Regions from separate parts of the Brachybacterium sp. P6-10-X1 genome, predicted to be linked through region 3. Evidence: predicted binding sites of a transcription regulator. Region 3 holds the regulator's gene; each other region holds the start of a gene.

Region 1 (4,068 bases), 1.6 Mb from region 3:
TCCCGCGGGATCCGCGAATGGGTGCTCGCAGCGCTGCACTCGCGGTACTCCCAGCTCGTCGCCAACCCGCCGGTGGCCGGGCTGATCTTCGCCGGGTCGCTGGTGATCTTCTACTTCTCGCCGCTGTTCGAGGCGGCGATGTACACGCACGTCGGACATGTGCTGATGACGGTGCACTTCTTGGCCTCGGGCTATCTGTTCGCCTGGGTGCTGATCGGCGTGGATCCGTCCACCAGGACCATCAACCCGATCCTGAAGCTGATCACCCTGCTGGTCACTCTCGCCTTCCATGCCTTCTTCGGAGTCGCGCTGGTCTCCGCGACCTGGCTGATCGCCCCGGACTGGTACGGGGCGCTGGGGATGTACACGACCGACCAGCTCGCGCTGATCCAGGAACGCGGGGCCACGATCATGTGGGCCGTCTCGGAGATCCCCACCTTCTTCTACGCGATCCTGATGGCCACGATGTGGATGAAGTCCGAGGATCGTCGGGCCCGCCAGTTCGACCGCAAGGCGGAGCGCGACGGCGGAGCGGAGCTCGCGGCGTACAACGCGTACCTCGCGAGCCTGCGAGGGGACGCGCCGCCGCCGACGGCACCGTCGGTGGCCGCGTCAGTCGTGGGTCATTCGGCAGCGGCGTCAGGCACCGATCCGTCGGCGGCGTCAGACGCCGACGGCTCGGAAGGTCTGGGGGAGGCCGCACCGGGGACTGCGGGCCGCGAGTCCGGGGCACCCGATCCTGGTGCGATGTCGGATCCTGAGGCAGCGGGGCCGGGAGCACCGAGCCCGGCGACCGCCAGGACGGGTGCGCCTCGGGGCGAGGCGGGACAGGACGTGCCGCAGCTCCGTGACCAGCGTACGAAGGATGTGTCCGAGCCTCCCGCGTGATCTGTGCGGCAGTCGGCGTGGAGCCGGGCCCCGCAACCCGGTCGACCGGGCTGCGGGAATGGCTCAGAAAGGCGGGGGCGGCCCGGGCGGGTGCAGGTCTCCGTCGCGGCCGACCCACCATCCGTTCTCCCCGTCCGGCCCGGTGACCACGTCCCCCGGGGACAGTCCTCGTTCCTGGACCTCACGCCGTCGTCGCGTGCTCTCTGCGCGCATCGCCCGCGAGGCCTCGAACTGCTCCCAGGCAGCGGTCATCTCGGCCACGACCTGCTCGGTGGCGAGGTCACGGCCGTCCTCCTGCATCGTCATGAGCATGCCGGAGACATCCCACCAGGTCTTCCCGGTGAGGTCGTCACGGACCGGATTCAGCAGACCGAGAGTCTTCAACCGGTGGTGCTCGCGGCAGAGCTCGTGCAGGTTGGCCACGTCGGTCCGTCCGCCGGAGGCGGGGTCCTCGTGGTCGAACTCCTCGATGTGATCCGCCTCGGCCAGCCACGAAGTGGGCCGGTTGCACCCGGGGACCGCGCAGGTGGGGTGACGCAACCGGAGATACTCCAGCTGCTCGGCCGTCGGGCGGTAGCGATCTGCGGCCAGGGGCAGGAAGCGGCCCGTGGTCGGGTCGGTCAGGACCCGGTACCAGGTGTCCTCGCGGCCGGCCAGGTCGCGTGCCATGTCCGCGGGGATCGGGGTGGTGCCGTCGAGCGTGCCGGGCGCATCGGATTCCCCGAGCAGCGTCAGGAACGGCACCGTCACCGTCATGCGGAACCGGGCGGCCGGCACCTCGATCCCGTCGGTGTCGAGCCACGCACCCAACAGGACCGAGTACCGGGTGGCGGTGAGGCTCGGCACCTGGCCGGTGCTCTCGATCATGCCGTCGGGATCAGAGGGGATCGATGCGCCGTCCTCGAGCGCGGCCAGCTGGGCGTTCTTCACGGCATGAGCGGCCTGGTCGAGACGGCGACTGAGATCCAGCACTTCGGGGATCGGGCCGATGATGCGCAGGCAACCGGTGCCGTCGGGCCGGGGCGGATCCAGGACCACGCGGCGACGAGCCTCGGGCGTCGCGTGCTCGGGAAGCTCGCTGTGCGCGGTCGCGGCCGTGATCAGGTGGCCGAGGCGGCGGGAGAAGGCTTCGGGGCTCACGGCGAGGTCCGCGTGCGCGAGCGCAACATCCACCCCGCGCACGGCATCGTCCTCGAGGTCGCCTGTGCGCTCGATCAGCGTCGAGAACCACGCGGCCGGGAAGTCGCCCTCGGCCAACCGCTCGAGGCAGAGGGGGAGCAGGGCACCGATGCGATGGGACTCGCGGATCGTGCGGGCCGCCTGCACCCTCGTGCAGCGCAGGGCGAGGGAGACGTGCAGTTCCTCCATGGCCGCGGCGTCCTTGTCGAGCTCGGGACCCAGCGGATCCTGCGAGGCCTCGATGACGACGCGGTACCGCACGGCGAGGCGGCGGGAGTCCTGCCGACCGCTGTCCCACAGCTCGGCCAGCTTCTGCCCGATCCGCGGGGAGCTCGTGAGCCCGGCCCGCCGAACGGCGTCGCGAGAGATCGCGCCGCGACGCCGTGTCCGGGCCGAAGCCTGCCTCGTCGCTGCGGCCGCCTCGGGGCTGGGAGGTGCGAGCAGGAACGGTGCCGCGCTGTCGTCGAACTCGCCCATCGCCTCTCGCCTCCTCGCGCTCTGCGGCGGGAACTCTGCTCCCGCCGGATCATCGAATGTGTGACCTATTCTACAGAGGAGGGTGTGACGAACGAAGGGGTGTGGACAACCTTGAACCGGAGGTGGCCTGCGACGATTCAGTCTCGAACAGGGAGATGATTTACGGTGCCGGGTGCCGGGTGCCGGGTGCCGGGTGCCGGGTGCCGGGTGCCGGGTGCCGGGTGCCGGGTGCCGGGTGCCGGGTGCCGGGTGTCAGGTGCGCCGCGCGAGCGCCAGGTGTCCGCCCTCGCGGGCCCGCCCACACGAACGGCGGCGGCCGCAGGATTGCGACCGCCGCCGTCAGCAGCAGGGAGAGCTCAGCAGGACCGAGCGCCAGGGACCCTCACAGCCAGTCGCCGTGAGCGGCCTCCTTCTCGGCACCGATGGTGGTGTCCGGGCCGTGCCCCGTGTGCACCACCGTGTCCTCCGGCAGCGCGAACAGGCGCTCCCGGATCGACTGCTCGATCGTCTCCCGCGAGGAGAACGAGCGCCCGGTGGCGCCGGGCCCGCCCTGGAACAGGGTGTCCCCGACGAACACCGCCCCGAGCTCCTCGACGTAATAGCAGGTCGAGCCGGGGGAGTGGCCCGGGGTGTGCAAGGCTTCGAGGTCCACGCCGCCCAGGGAGAACATGTCACCGTCAGTGACGTCGCCGTCCCAGGGGAGGTCGCCGTGGGTGAGCTGCCAGACCTCGCGGTCGGCCGGGTTCAGCAGGATCGGCGCCTCGAGAGCCTCGGAGAGCTCCGGGGCCATCCGCACGTGGTCGTCGTGCGCGTGGGTCAGCAGGATGCCGACGCACTCGCGCCCGCCCACCAGGTCACGAACGGTCGCGACGTCGTGCGGGGCGTCGAGGACGAGGCACTGCTCGTCATCGCCGAGCACCCACACGTTGTTCTCGACCTCGTGGGTCTCCCCGTCGAGGCTGAAGGTGCCGGAGGTGATGGCATGGTCGAGTCGGAGAGTCATCAGGAGACCACCGCCACGGTGCGCAGGTTCGCGCCGTCGTGCAGGGAGTCCAATGCCGCGTCGACCCCGGGCAGATCGGTGCGCCCGGTGACGAAGCGGCCCAGGGGCAACCGGCCCTGCAGGAACAGGTCCGTGAGATACGGGAAGTCCCGCTCGGGCAGGCAGTCGCCGTACCAGGAGGACTTCAGGGCGCCGCCGCGGCCGAACACGTCCAGCATCGGCAGAGTGATCTCGACGTCCGGGCGGGGGACGCCGACCAGCACCACGCGACCGGCGAGATCACGTGCGTAGAAGGCCGTCTCGTAGGTCTGCGGGATGCCGACCGCATCGACGACGACGTCGGCCCCGAAACCGCCGGTGAGCTCCTGGATCTTCTCGGCGACCTGCTGCGGGGAGAGACCCTCGGTGGCCAGGGTGTGGGTGGCCCCCAGCTCGTCCGCGGCGGCGAGCTTCTTCTCGTCGACGTCGAGACCGATGATCGTGGTGGCGCCGGCGAGCTCCGCGCCGGCGATCGCCGCGCA
Region 2 (4,068 bases), 1.8 Mb from region 3:
AGGGGCGTTTTCGTATCTGCTCACCTCAGAACAGAGCGGGCTGCGGGACCAGGTCGAGAGCCGCCGGGGCGGACCGCGCCCCGACTGCCCTGCCGGCGGCCGCACGCCGCTGCTCGGGCTGATCCTCGTCTTCGTGGGCGGCCAGGCCGTGCCGTTGCAGCAACGGCCGCAACCGCCGGGACAGGTTCTTGCGATAGCTCGCCGGCGCATAGGACTCCCGACCGTAGAAACGGCCATAGCCGGTCGCGAGCTCGGGATGCTCCCGCGAGATCCACTCGAGGAACCACTCCTTCGCCCCGGGCCGCAGATGCAGGGCGCCGTGGACGACACGTGAGGCGCCGGCCTCGGCGATCCGGGCGAGGGCGTCGTCGAGCTGGGCGTCGGAGTCCGTCAGCCAGGGCATGATCGGCATGAGGAAGACCGTCACGCGGAATCCGGCATCGGCCGCGGCCCGGACGGTCGCCAGGCGGGCGGCGGTGGTCGGGGTGCCGGGTTCGACGGCTCTCTGCAGCTCGTCGTCGAACACGGCGATGGACATCGAGAGGTCCACCGGAACCCGTTCCGCGGCCTTCTCCAGCAGCGGGAGGTCACGTCGCAGCAGGGTGCCCTTGGTGAGGATCGAGATCGGCGTGCCGCTGTCGGCGAGGGCGGAGATGATCCCGGGCATCAGGCCGTAGCGCCCTTCGGCGCGCTGATAGGGATCGGTGTTGGTGCCGAGCGCGACGAGGTCACGATTCCAGGAGCGCTTCGCGAGCTCGGCGCGCAGCACCTCGGCGACATTGACCTTCACGATGACCTGCTGGTCGAAGTCGGCGCCTGCGTCGAGATCCAGGTACTTGTGCGTGCTGCGCGCGAAACAGTAGACGCAGGCGTGGGAGCACCCTCGATAGGGATTCACGCTCCACTCGAACGGCATCGAGCTCGAGGCCGGCACGCGATTCAACGCCGACTTCGCCGTCACCTCGTGGAAGGTGACGCCCTGGAACTCCGGCGTGCGCACGCTGCGCACGAGCCCGGACATACCCAGCAGAGCCTGCTCGCGCTGCCCCGCTCCGACCGTCTGCCCGCTCCAACGCATGCCTGTATTCGAACGTACGTTCGACACTATGTCAAGGGGGAGATGCTCCTCCGACGGGCCCGTCGGCCGCCCCGAATCCGGCGACGCATCTAGCCTGGGGCGATGATGACCTCTGCCGATCCCTCGTCCCCCTCGGACCCTGAGTCCCGGCCCCGTCCGCTCTACACCGCCCGCGTCGACAACTCCCGGGGCACCTCCGGGCAGGTGCGCGCCCACGAGGGCCCCGCCTCGCTGGACGTCGGACAGCGGCGCGATGGTGCCGCTGCCGAGCCGGAGGTCGTCCTGCCCACCGGGAGCCCGTCGTCCCCGGCACAGGGCTTCAATCCCGAGCAGTTCCTGGCCATGGCCTGGAGCACCTGTCTCGGCGAGACGCTGCGCGTGGTCCTGTCCGAGCGGGGTCTGGCGCACGAGAGCCGGGTCAGCGTCGAGGTCGAGATGCACCGCGATCCGGTCGGCGGTTTCCGGTTCACACCGCGCGCCGTGGTCTCGGTCGAGGAGATGGCACCGGAGGAGGTTCGCGAACTGGCCGAGGCCGCGCACGCCCGGTGCCCGGTCTCCAAGATCCTGACCGGCCAGGGAGCGTCGGACGTCGAGCTGGTGGTGGCCCCACGCGGCTGATCCGATCCGTCCCGCCCTGCCGGAACTCCTCCTGGTCCGATCCCGCCCGGATATCCTGAACGGACGGGAACGGATCTTCAGGGGGAACTGATGTCGGAAGCAGGGTCGACGGGCGGCGGAAACGGGCGCGGGAGCTGGGGCGGCCCGTCGGGCCCGGGAGACCCGAACTCCCCCGGCGGACGCTTCGGCGGGCCGGGTCGTCCCGCCGCGCCCGCCAGCCCCCCGGCCCAGGGCGCACCGGACGGGAACGAACGATACGGCGGGCCCGGCGGCACCGGTCCCGGCGGTCCGCACCCCGGCGGGCCCGTCGGGCCCGGCCCTGGAGGTCCCGTCGGACCTGGCCCCGGAGGTCCCGTCGGGCCCGGCCCCGCAGGCCACGGCCTGGGCGGCCCGGGCGGCCCGGGTGGCCCAGGCGGCCCCGGTCCTGCCGGTCCTGGCCCCGCAGGGCCCGGCCCCTCGAGGGCTCGGCCCTGGGCGCTGATCGCCGTGGCCCTGGGCTGCGTGGCGGTGCTCGTGATCGCCGTCGGCGGCGGACTCACCGCTTTGATCCTCACCCGGAACAGCGACGACTCCCCGCCCGTCGCGACCAGCCAGGACCCGACGACCAGCGAGGAACCGAGCGGGTCCGAGGACCCGACCGCCGACGAGCCGACCCCGGCCGAGGAGACCCCCAGCTTCGAGGTCGTCGTCCCCTACGACGAGGTGCCCGGCAGTCCCGAGGAGATCCACGAGATCCTCGCCGACAACCCGCTGACCCGTGGGAGCCTGCCCACCGTCGGCAGCTGCGAGCTGCCCGCCACCCCGGCATCGACGCAGAGCCCCGAGGAGATCCAGGCCGTCCTCGACGCCGGGGGCGCCTGTCTGAACTCGGTCTGGTCCACCGCCAGCTCGGATCGCGGCCTGCCCTGGACCTCCCCGTCCATCGCGGTCTACACGCCGCCGGAGGTCCCGAGCAGCGCGAGCTGCGACCCGGAGAGCTTCGATCCGGACTCCGCCCGGATGTGCAATCTCGACTCGACGCTCTACTGGCCGGCCGGCAGCGGCATCGGCGCCGAGATCGCCGACGCCGAGAACGTCCCCGGCGCATACCTCTGGGACCTGTCGGTCGCCGAGATCTCGACCGTGAACTGGAACAGCTCGGTAGGCATCTACTACGTCTCCATGCTCAACAAGATCGAGGAGCAGGAGGCAGAGGGCCAGGACTCCGAGGCGTACCAGGAGGCAACGCGGCGCTACACGCTGCAGAAGCTGTGCCTGGGGTCGGCCGCCTCGATGCAGGTGCCCTCTGCGGCGGAGCCCACGAAGGCCGTGCGCACCTGGCTCACGGACGAGGCGAGCTGGAAGGACAACGGCCTGGACCCCGCCTCCCGCGTGCACTGGATCCAGGCCGGCCTCACCTCCGGCGGCGACCTCAGCGTCTGCAACACCTGGGAAGCCGACGCCGACCTCGTGGCCTGACTTCGGTCGCCTCCGACCTGCTGACGCAGCCTCGGGCGAGGCAGACCTCGTGGCGCAACCTCGGGCGAGGCAGACCTCGTGGCGCAACCTCGGGCGAGGCAGACCTCGTGGCGCAACCTCGGGCGAGGCAGACCTCGTGGCGCAACCTCGGGCATCGCGCCCCGAGCAGCATCGCACCCGCAGCACCCGGCGCACCACACACCCCAGACCACCGCGCCCCCAGGGCACGACGCGCCCAGGGCCCGACGCGCCGACTCGTTCCACCGATCCGCGTCAGACTCGGGCCGTATCAGTGGAACGGGAGCACACCATCGCGCGTCGCTGCCGGCGCCACCCGGCGCACCCGCAGCACCACACCCCCCTGACCACCACGCCCCCAGGGCGCGACGCGCCGACCCATTCCACCGATCCGCGTCAGACTCGGGCCGTATCAGTGGAACGGGAGCACACCATCGCGCGTCGCTGTCGGTATCGTCCTGAGGCGCCCGAAGCGGTCGGGCCCTCGGCCGGCGTCGAGCTCGTCAGCCGACCCCATCGCCCGAACCCGTCAGCCCGAACCCGTCAGCCGAGCCCATCAGCCCGAGCCCGTCGATGTCAGCCCAGCGTCGCGGGCCGCTCCCAAGCTTCTCCGCGCACGTGCTCATCGAGGAACCCGAGGAAGGTCTCGTACCAGACCTGTGCGTTGCCCCTCCCCTGGATCCAGTGCCCCTCGTCGGGGAAGTACAGGTAGCGGTGTCGGGTGAGACCCTCGGCGTCGCGCGGGGTCGCGGAGAAGGCGTTCAGGTCGTACCAGAGGGCGTGTCCCTGGGCGATCGGGACGCGGTAGTCCTTGTCGCCGTGGATGACGAGCATCGGCACGACGATGTCGGCCACGAAGTCACGGGGGTTGTAGTGCGCGTTCTGCTCCCGCATCG
Region 3 (4,068 bases):
TCGAGCTGCTGGTCCGCGCGAAGGACTCCGCCTGGACCGTGGAGGACGTCCCGCTCCTGGACGAGGTGGCCGAGCTGCTGGGCGAGGACGCCGCTCCGGCCGAGGCCCGGGCACGGGAGGCGGCCGACCGTCGGGAGGCCGACGTCGACTACGCACGCCGGGTGATCGAGAACATCGACACCTCGGGCATCGTGCGTGCCGAGGACCTCGCCGACCAGGTCAGCCAGGTCCGTGACGGCCGCACCCTCGCCGAGCGCGCCTCGGCCGAGCGCAGCTGGACCTACGGACACGTCGTGGTCGACGAGGCCCAGGAGCACTCCCCCATGAGCTGGCGGGCCCTGATGCGGCGCGCCCCCACCAAATCCTTCACCGTGGTCGGGGACGTCGCCCAGACCTCCTCGGCCGGGGGCACCTCGTCCTGGACCGATGCGCTGGGTCCCTACATCCAGGATCGCCTGCAGGTCGAGCACCTGACCGTCAACTACCGCACCCCGAGCCGCATCATGGACCGGGCCGTGGCCATGGCCAAGGCCCATCAGCTGCCGGTCACCGAGGTGAGCTCGGTGCGCGAGGGTGATCGGGACCCGTTGATCGAGCGCGACGAGGAGACCGGGCTCGTCGACCGCACGGCCGCATCAGTGGCCGCCGCGCACGCCGCCGGCACGGGCCGTCTGGCCGTGATCACGGTGACCGAGCGCGTGGACGCCGTGCTCGCGCGGCTGCGCGATCATCCGGACCTGCCCCGGGCGGGTGCGGGCTCCGCCGGCGTGGACGACGAGATCGCCGTGATGACCGCGCAGGACGCGAAAGGGCTGGAGTTCGACGGGGTGATCATCCTGGAGCCGGCCGAGCTGATCGACGCCCACGGCGCCGGCGATCTGTACGTCGCGATGACCCGGGCGACGCGGCACCTCGGCGTGGTCCACGCGCGGGATCTGCCGGAGGGGATCGGCCCGGCCTGAGACGGGGATCGGCGGCCGCGGCTTCCCCTCCGCGACCGCCGATCGGTCGTGCACTGCGAGAGTGCACGAGGGACATCTTATGCACAGCCGGCGGATGCTTCGAACCGATCGGGGCAGAATTCCCGAAACCCGCACGCTATGCCGGGATCGTCCCGGCGGCCGTCCTCAGGCCGGTGCGGAGGCCGCCTCGGCGCGAAGCCGGGCGATCTCGCTCTCGAAGTCCTCGAGCGAGTCGAAGTCCTGGTAGACGCTCGCGAACCGGAGGTAGGCGACCAGATCGAGCTCCTGCAGCGGCTGCAGGATCGACAGACCGACCTGGTGCGCATCGATCTCCGCCTGGCCGCTGGAGCGGATGGTCTCCTCGACCCGCTGGGCGAGCATCGCCAGCTGGTCGTCGCTGACCGGGCGACCCTGGCAGGCCTTGCGCACCCCGGAGATCACCTTCGCCCGGCTGAACGGCTCGCTGACCCCGGAGCGCTTGAGCACGGACAGCGAGGCCGTCTCGGAGGTCGAGAAGCGCCGCGAGCAGTTCGGGCACTGACGACGGCGTCGGATGGTCGCGCCATCATCGGACGTGCGCGAATCCACGACCCGGGAGTCAGGATGGCGGCAGAACGGACAGTGCATCCGGTCAGGATAGCGGCACGCCGGAGGCTCAGGGGGTGAGGGACCCCGCGGCCGGCAGCTCGATCTGCTGACCGGCGGTGACGCGACCGGTGGGCAACTGGTTCAGGGTGCGCACCTCGGCGATGTACTCCCTCTCGCTCATCTGCGCCGGTGCGTACTGCTCGGCGTAGCCCCACAGGGTGTCGCCGGCCTCGACGGTGATGGTCGTCGGCGGTTCCGGCTCGGGGCCCGCCAGGGCGGTGGACACGTCGAACACCAGCAGCAGGGCGCCGGCGACGAGGAGCCCGAGCAGGAAGGCGATCAGCGTCAGCAGAGCGCGGCCCCGCCGCGTGGGCTCGAGTCGAACGTCCGCTCGAGATTCTTGGACGTCGTGCTGGTCGTGATGCTGCGGGAAGGGAAGGACCGTCGCGGTCTGCGTAGCCATGTCCGAACTCCTGTTCGATCGAATCTCTGTGCGACTGTAGCCGGGAGGCGGCGCGACACGCAAGAGGAATCTCGAACACCTGTTTGGCATCCGATGCGCGCCGCCCTAGGCTGGGTGACAGGACAACGGAACCGCGAGGGTCCGACAGACGAAGCCAGGAGGCCGCACGATGACGCCGAGCACCCCCCAGCCGATCCGGTCCCGCGGCGACGCCCCGGCGGATCCCGCCACGGCCGGGCTCACCCGTCGCCAGCGCCTCGTCCTGGAGACCATCAACGACGCCGTCGCCGCTCGCGGGTACCCACCCACGATGCGCGAGATCGGCGACGCCGTCGGGCTGACCTCGTCCTCCTCGGTGTCCCATCAGCTCCAGGCGCTCGAGCGCAAGGGCTTCCTGCGCCGGGATCCGAAGCGTCCGCGGGCGATGGAGGTCGTGATGCCCGAGGACGACGGCGCCCCCGCAGCCGTGCCGCTCCCGGACATCACCCCCGAGTCGGTCACGGTGCCGCTGGTCGGCCGGATCGCGGCTGGCGTGCCGATCACCGCCGAGGAGCAGGTCGAGGACGTCTTCAGCCTCCCCTCGCGCCTGGTCGGCGACGGGAACCTCTTCCTGCTGCAGGTCGTCGGCGACTCCATGATCGACGCCGCCATCTGCGACGGCGACTGGGTGGTGGTGCGCAGTCAGCGCTCGGCCGAGAAGGGCGAGATCGTCGCCGCCATGATCGACGGGGAAGCCACCGTGAAGACCTTCGTCCAGCGCGACGACCACGTCTGGCTCATGCCCCACAACCCCGCCTTCGCCCCGATCCTGGGCGACCACGCCGAGATCCTCGGCAAGGTCGTCGCGGTGCTGCGCGCCGTCTGAGCGCCCTCCGACCCGCGGACGCCGACCCTCAGGTCCGCGGCGGCGGGGTCAGGAATCGGCGAGACGGCGCAGAGCGCCGAGCGCGACCTCGGGATCGGCCGTCGGCCACAGCGGCGGCATCGCCTCGCGCAGGAAGCCCCCGTAGCGCGCGGTGGCCAGGCGCGGATCCAGCACGGCCACCATGCCCCGGTCCTCCCGCGAGCGGATCAGGCGCCCCGCCCCCTGGGCCAGCAGCAGCGCGGCATGCTGGGCGGAGACCGCCATGAAGCCGTTGCCGCCGTGGCGGGCGATCCGTTCCTGGCGGGCGGAGGTCAGCGGGTCGTCGGGCCGCGGGAACGGGATCCGGTCGATGGTGACCAGACGCAGCGACCGCCCCGAGACGTCCACCCCCTGCCACAGCGTGAGGGTGCCGAACAGGGACGCGTCCTCGTCCTCGCGGAAGTTTCGCACCAGGTTCGCCATCGAGTCCTCCCCCTGCACCTCGATCGTGAGGTCGAGGCGGGCACGGACGTGTTCGGCCGCCAGCTCCGCGCCGCGGCGCGAGGAGAACAGGCACAGCGCTCCCCCGCGGGAGGCCTCCACGAGATCGGTCAGGTGATCGAGCATTGCCTGTGAGGGCCCCTCCCGCCCGGGCTGCGGCAGGTGCCGGGCGGTGTAGAGGATCCCCTGGCTCCGATAGGCGAAGGGGCTGCCCACGTCCAGGCCCGCCCAGGCCCCGCTGTCCTCCCCGGGCGGCAACTCGTCCACCTCGGTGCGGCCGGCCCGGCCCAGGCCCACATCCCCGGCAGCGGGGTCGAAGCGGCCGCCGAGGGCGAGGGTCGCCGAGGTGAGCACGGCGGTGCGGTCCTCCAGGATCGCCCCGCGCATCGCCGCGGCGACGCTGAGCGGGGCCACCTGGATGCTCGAGCGCCCGGTGGCCTGGGAGTGGGAGACGGAGACCACGTCGTCCTCCCCCGGCGCACCGAGCCGCTCGCAGACGTCGATGATCTCCTGCAGGTTCGCCCGGACCGTCTTGCGGGTCCCGGCCGTGGCCGCGGAACCGTCGTCGCCGGCGTCCTTCGCGTCGGAGTGGGCGGTGCGGGCCTGGATGCGCAGCTGCTGGACGGCATCGGCCAGGCGGTCGGGCAGGTCGCCGAGCACCCGGCCGTCCGGTGCGAGCTCGAGGGACTCGCGCAGCTCCTCGGCGGCGT
Region 4 (4,068 bases), 1.1 Mb from region 3:
GCCGGTGCGGATGGGCTTCGGCTTCTCCGGCGGCTTCATCGACCTGGTGCTGGGCTGGGTGAACCCCATGGCGCAGAACCCCTGGGCGATCCCGCTGATGGGCGTGTTCTGGTTCGTCGTCTACTTCGTGGTCTTCCGCTTCATCATCCGCCGCTTCGACCTGAAGACCCCCGGCCGGGAGGATGACGAGGACCTCGTGGACGAGGACGACGCCCTCGCCCCCGGCGCGGACAAGTACCTCGTGACCGCCACCGCCTTCCTCGCCGCCCTCGGCGGCCGGGAGAACATCGTCGACCTCGAGAACTGCGCGACCCGCCTGCGCATGGAGGTCGCCGACACCACGGCCGTCGACGAGGCCGCTCTCAAGCGCGCCGGAGCCGCCGGCACCATGAAGCCGGGCGGGCAGTCCGTCCAGGTCATCTACGGCACCAGCGTCCAATTCGTGAAGGACGCCATGGAGGGCATCATCACCGGGAAGGCCGAACCGGTCGCCGACGAGGATGTCGCGGCGGCGAGCTCCGGCGCGGCCGCTGCCACCGCCACCGCGGTGCGCGCGAGCTCCCTGGTCCGCCTGCGTCAGCCCGTGCCCGGCGCCGTCGTGCCGCTGTCGGAGGTGCCCGATCCGACCTTCGCCGGCGGCATCATGGGCCCGGGCGTCGCGATCGAGCCGACCTCGGGCGAGGTCGTCGCTCCCGCCGCCGGGACCGTCACCCACGTGTTCCCGACCGGCCACGCGGTGGCGCTCACGCTCGATGACGGCACCGAGGTGCTCGTCCACGTCGGCCTCGACACCGTGAAGATGCAGGGCGAGGGCTTCACGACCCTCGTGGAGACCGGGGAGCACGTCAGCGCCGGCACGCCGCTGCTGCGCGCCGACCTCTCGGCGATCCGCGTCGCGGGGTATTCGACGGTCACCCCGGTGATCGTGCTCAACGACAAGGAGGCTCGGATCGAGCTGATCTGAGCGGACACGCGGCCGTGGAATCCGGTCGCAGTGAGCTGAGCGGCGGCCCGGCGGCGGGGGAGACCTCGGCTCCGGGCCGCCGTCGTGCGTCGGGGCCGAGGAGCGGGGGCGGGGCCGGGCGGTGCTGCGGGGACGAGGGCGGTGCTGCGGGGCGGGGCCAACATGTGCCACGCCAGCGCGAATCTTCCTCCACAAGGGGTGTTCATCCACAATTTAGGACGGGTCTGCGAAAAGGCTGGCACGCCTCGAACGAAAGTTCTAAACTAGGGGGAGGGAATCGGGCGAGAGAGGACGGTGTGATGACGGTGAACAGGTCATCATCTGCAGCCGCCTCTGTCGACTCGACGCACCCCGCCGGGTCACCTGCGACCGACGCCTCGCACTCCTCCGCCGAGTCGCCGTCGATCAGCGCGGCCGAGCCCCCGCGGACGCCGGTCCGCGCCCGCACCCCGCTGGGTCCGGACTCCTTCGCCGCCCGCTCGCACGTCGAGCCAGGGTGCGTCGAGGAGCAGCTCGCCCGGGCGCTGTTCGCCACGCACCACGAGGAAGCCCTCGCCTATGCCGGGCGCCTGCGGAAGCTCGCGATGCTCTGGGACGACACCAGCGAAGAGGGCGACATGAACGCGATCCTCGTCGCCGACGCACGCCGGGTCACGCTGGATCAGGCCCGCACGCAGCTGAGCGATGCCGCCACCGCCGTCGTCGGCCTGCCGCGTACGCTCGCCCGTCTCGAAGCCGGACACCTTCCGGTCACGTGGTTCGAGCAGCTGCTGCGCCGGACTCGTCGACTCACCTCCGACCAGTGCCGGCAGGTCGACGTCCGGGTCGCCGAGTGGGACCTCGAGAACATCGCTGCGGACCGGTTCTCGCGGGAGTTGGGCACGCTCATCGCCTGGTTCGGGATGGCGGCGGTCCGTGAGACCCCGACCGAGCAGCGGGACGTCTCCCTCGAGATCAACCCTGATCACGACGGTACCGCCTGCCTGCACGTGACCGGACCGATCCCTGAGATCCTCGACCTCTCGCGCCGTCTCGACCTCGCGGCGCGTGCCGTCCAGGGCGAGCAGCGTCGCGCCGTGACGGAAGGGCGCCCGGCACCGTTCGACATCGACGGCGACGTCGGCCGTACGGAGTGCCGTATGCCGCTGGCCGCCCTGCGCTACGCGATCCTCACGCGCACCGTGCTCGAGACCCCGGGTGTTCAGGTGCCCCGGAGCCGCTTCCGCCTGCAGGTGATCGTCCCGGCCATGACACTGCTGGGGGAGTCCGACGCCCCCGGCACCATCGACGGCACCATCCCGCTGCCCGCCCGGATGGCTCGCCATCTCGCAGCCGATGAACCCACCTGGTATCGGATCCTCACCGACCCCTCCGACGGCGCCTACCTCCCGCTGCCGCCGGCGACGTACTCGCCCACCACCGCGATGGCCGAGCACCTCCGTCTGCTCGATCCGGTCTGCGCCTTTCCCGGATGCACCAACAATGTGTGCACGGTCGGCGAAGCGGATCATATCGAGGAATACGATCACCGAAACCCCGAGAGGGGTGGACAGACCGCCCTCGAGAATCTTCACCGATTGTGCTGGACGCACCACGACATGAAGACCCGAGGACTTCTCGATCCGGTCCGAGGGCCGGACGGCACCACCACGTGGCACATCGGCGGTCGCGCCATCATCACCTCCGACCAGAACCGGGATCTGCTGACCCCGGAACTCGCCGCGGCCCTCCAGAGCTCCTGGGAGTTCTACGAGGACATGCGCATGGGGGACGACCTCCGCCTCCGGGGTCTCCGACTGCTCGGGGACCCGGACCCGGCCGACGTCCGGGATGCGCCCGATGTCTCGGATCCGCCCGAGCCGGGAGCGTCCGCCGACGGCGCGGACCGTGGCGCGCTCGTCGGGACGGCACGGTTCCCTGCCCCGCCCTTCTGAGCGATCTGCGTCCCATGGTGTCCCCGGTGTGTACGCCACCAGGGAAACTTCGCCTCGGTAGGTGGCCGGATCCGTCCTGCACCGTCATGCTGGAGGGATGTCGGAGAACTCGCCCCGGGAGCGTTCCTCCCACGAACCGGACCCGGCCACGCAGGAGCAGTGGCAGCGGGAACGGGAGGAGGTGCTGTCCGAGTACGGCACCTGGCGACTGACCGACGACGAGGACGCCCCCGCCGCCGATGAGGTGCGCACGCTCGAGACGTTGCTGCGGCTGAAAGCGGAGCAGCAGGGCAGTCCCGAGATCGGCCTGTGGACCGAGGAGCTGGCGACCGCGCTGCTCACCGAGGTCGTCCCGCGCACGGTCATCCAGCCCCGCGAGCACGCGATGGACATGGTCCCGACCCTCGGCCGGTTCTTCACCTATCTGGGGCAGACGGGCCGCTGGGCCGCGGACTCGATGCCGCCGCAGGCCGCCCCCATGATGCTCTCCTCCTTGGAGTTCGCGACTCTCGAGGCGGCCGACGACCCCTCCCGCCGCTCCTTCTCCACCAACATCCTCGGCCATGGTCTCGCGCTCGGCGTGGACCTCGAGGACGACGACGAGCTGGCCGGCTACATGCACTGGTACAACTCATTGCCCGACGACGAACGGGTCGAGCTCAGCGACACCGGACGCCTGAGCGACCCGACCGTGCCCTTCGACCGGGAGGAATCGCTGCGTGCCGCGCGGGAGGAGAACGTCCGCAGCAGGTCCTGGCCGTGGTTCCTGCCCGAGCTCAAGGACGGCGACGGCATCACGGTCACGGAACTCGGCACCGATCAGGAGTCGCAGGTCTATGCCGACACCTCGTTCGTCGCCGTGGCCGCCGGCATCCTGGATCTGGTCGGTGACGGAACCCGCAGGATCACCGGGACCCAGGCGCTGTCGCGGACGGACTGCTCCGCCCTGCTCGAGACCATCGGGACACCCCGGACGGTGCGCAGCATGTGGCAGCACCCCGAGATCGCGGGCCCCTGGATCACGCTGCTCGACGGTGGCTGGCTCAGCCTGACCGGCACCCGCGTGCACCGCGAGCCGGGCCCCGTCCCGTACGTGACGCGCAGCGACGACCCGGAGAAGTTCGTCGAGTTCGGCCATGCCGTGCTCACCGCGACGATGTTCGGCCGGGA

What was found. The regulator LexA, encoded in region 3, represses DNA repair genes until DNA is damaged. The targets are predictions, from matches to a motif close to TCGAACANNTGTTCGA.
Region 1: the regulator LexA is predicted to act here: its motif matches at 2,597-2,612, upstream of BH708_RS07180 (HNH endonuclease signature motif containing protein).
Region 2: the regulator LexA is predicted to act here: its motif matches at 1,087-1,102, upstream of BH708_RS11340 (Rv2578c family radical SAM protein).
Region 4: the regulator LexA is predicted to act here: its motif matches at 1,210-1,225, upstream of BH708_RS04535 (HNH endonuclease signature motif containing protein).

What each region holds. Positions count from the first base shown of each region.
Region 1 is NZ_CP017297.1:1,578,171-1,582,238, reverse strand. It holds gene BH708_RS07185 (cytochrome c oxidase assembly protein) at 1-888, shown strand, start outside; gene BH708_RS07180 (HNH endonuclease signature motif containing protein) at 952-2,544, opposite strand; gene BH708_RS07175 (MBL fold metallo-hydrolase) at 2,927-3,547, opposite strand; gene BH708_RS07170 (S-(hydroxymethyl)mycothiol dehydrogenase) at 3,547-4,068, opposite strand, start outside.
Region 2 is NZ_CP017297.1:2,517,885-2,521,952, forward strand. It holds gene BH708_RS11340 (Rv2578c family radical SAM protein) at 26-1,078, opposite strand; gene BH708_RS11345 (OsmC family protein) at 1,181-1,696, shown strand; gene BH708_RS11350 (hypothetical protein) at 2,198-3,154, shown strand; gene BH708_RS11355 (alpha/beta fold hydrolase) at 3,749-4,068, opposite strand, start outside.
Region 3 is NZ_CP017297.1:4,319,805-4,323,872, reverse strand. It holds gene BH708_RS19245 (ATP-binding domain-containing protein) at 1-962, shown strand, start outside; gene nrdR (transcriptional regulator NrdR) at 1,128-1,589, opposite strand; gene BH708_RS19235 (peptidoglycan-binding protein LysM) at 1,618-2,013, opposite strand; gene lexA (transcriptional repressor LexA) at 2,183-2,878, shown strand; gene BH708_RS19225 (ATP-dependent DNA helicase) at 2,927-4,068, opposite strand, start outside.
Region 4 is NZ_CP017297.1:997,938-1,002,005, reverse strand. It holds gene nagE (N-acetylglucosamine-specific PTS transporter subunit IIBC) at 1-964, shown strand, start outside; gene BH708_RS04535 (HNH endonuclease signature motif containing protein) at 1,264-2,898, shown strand; gene BH708_RS04530 (hypothetical protein) at 2,996-4,068, shown strand, end outside.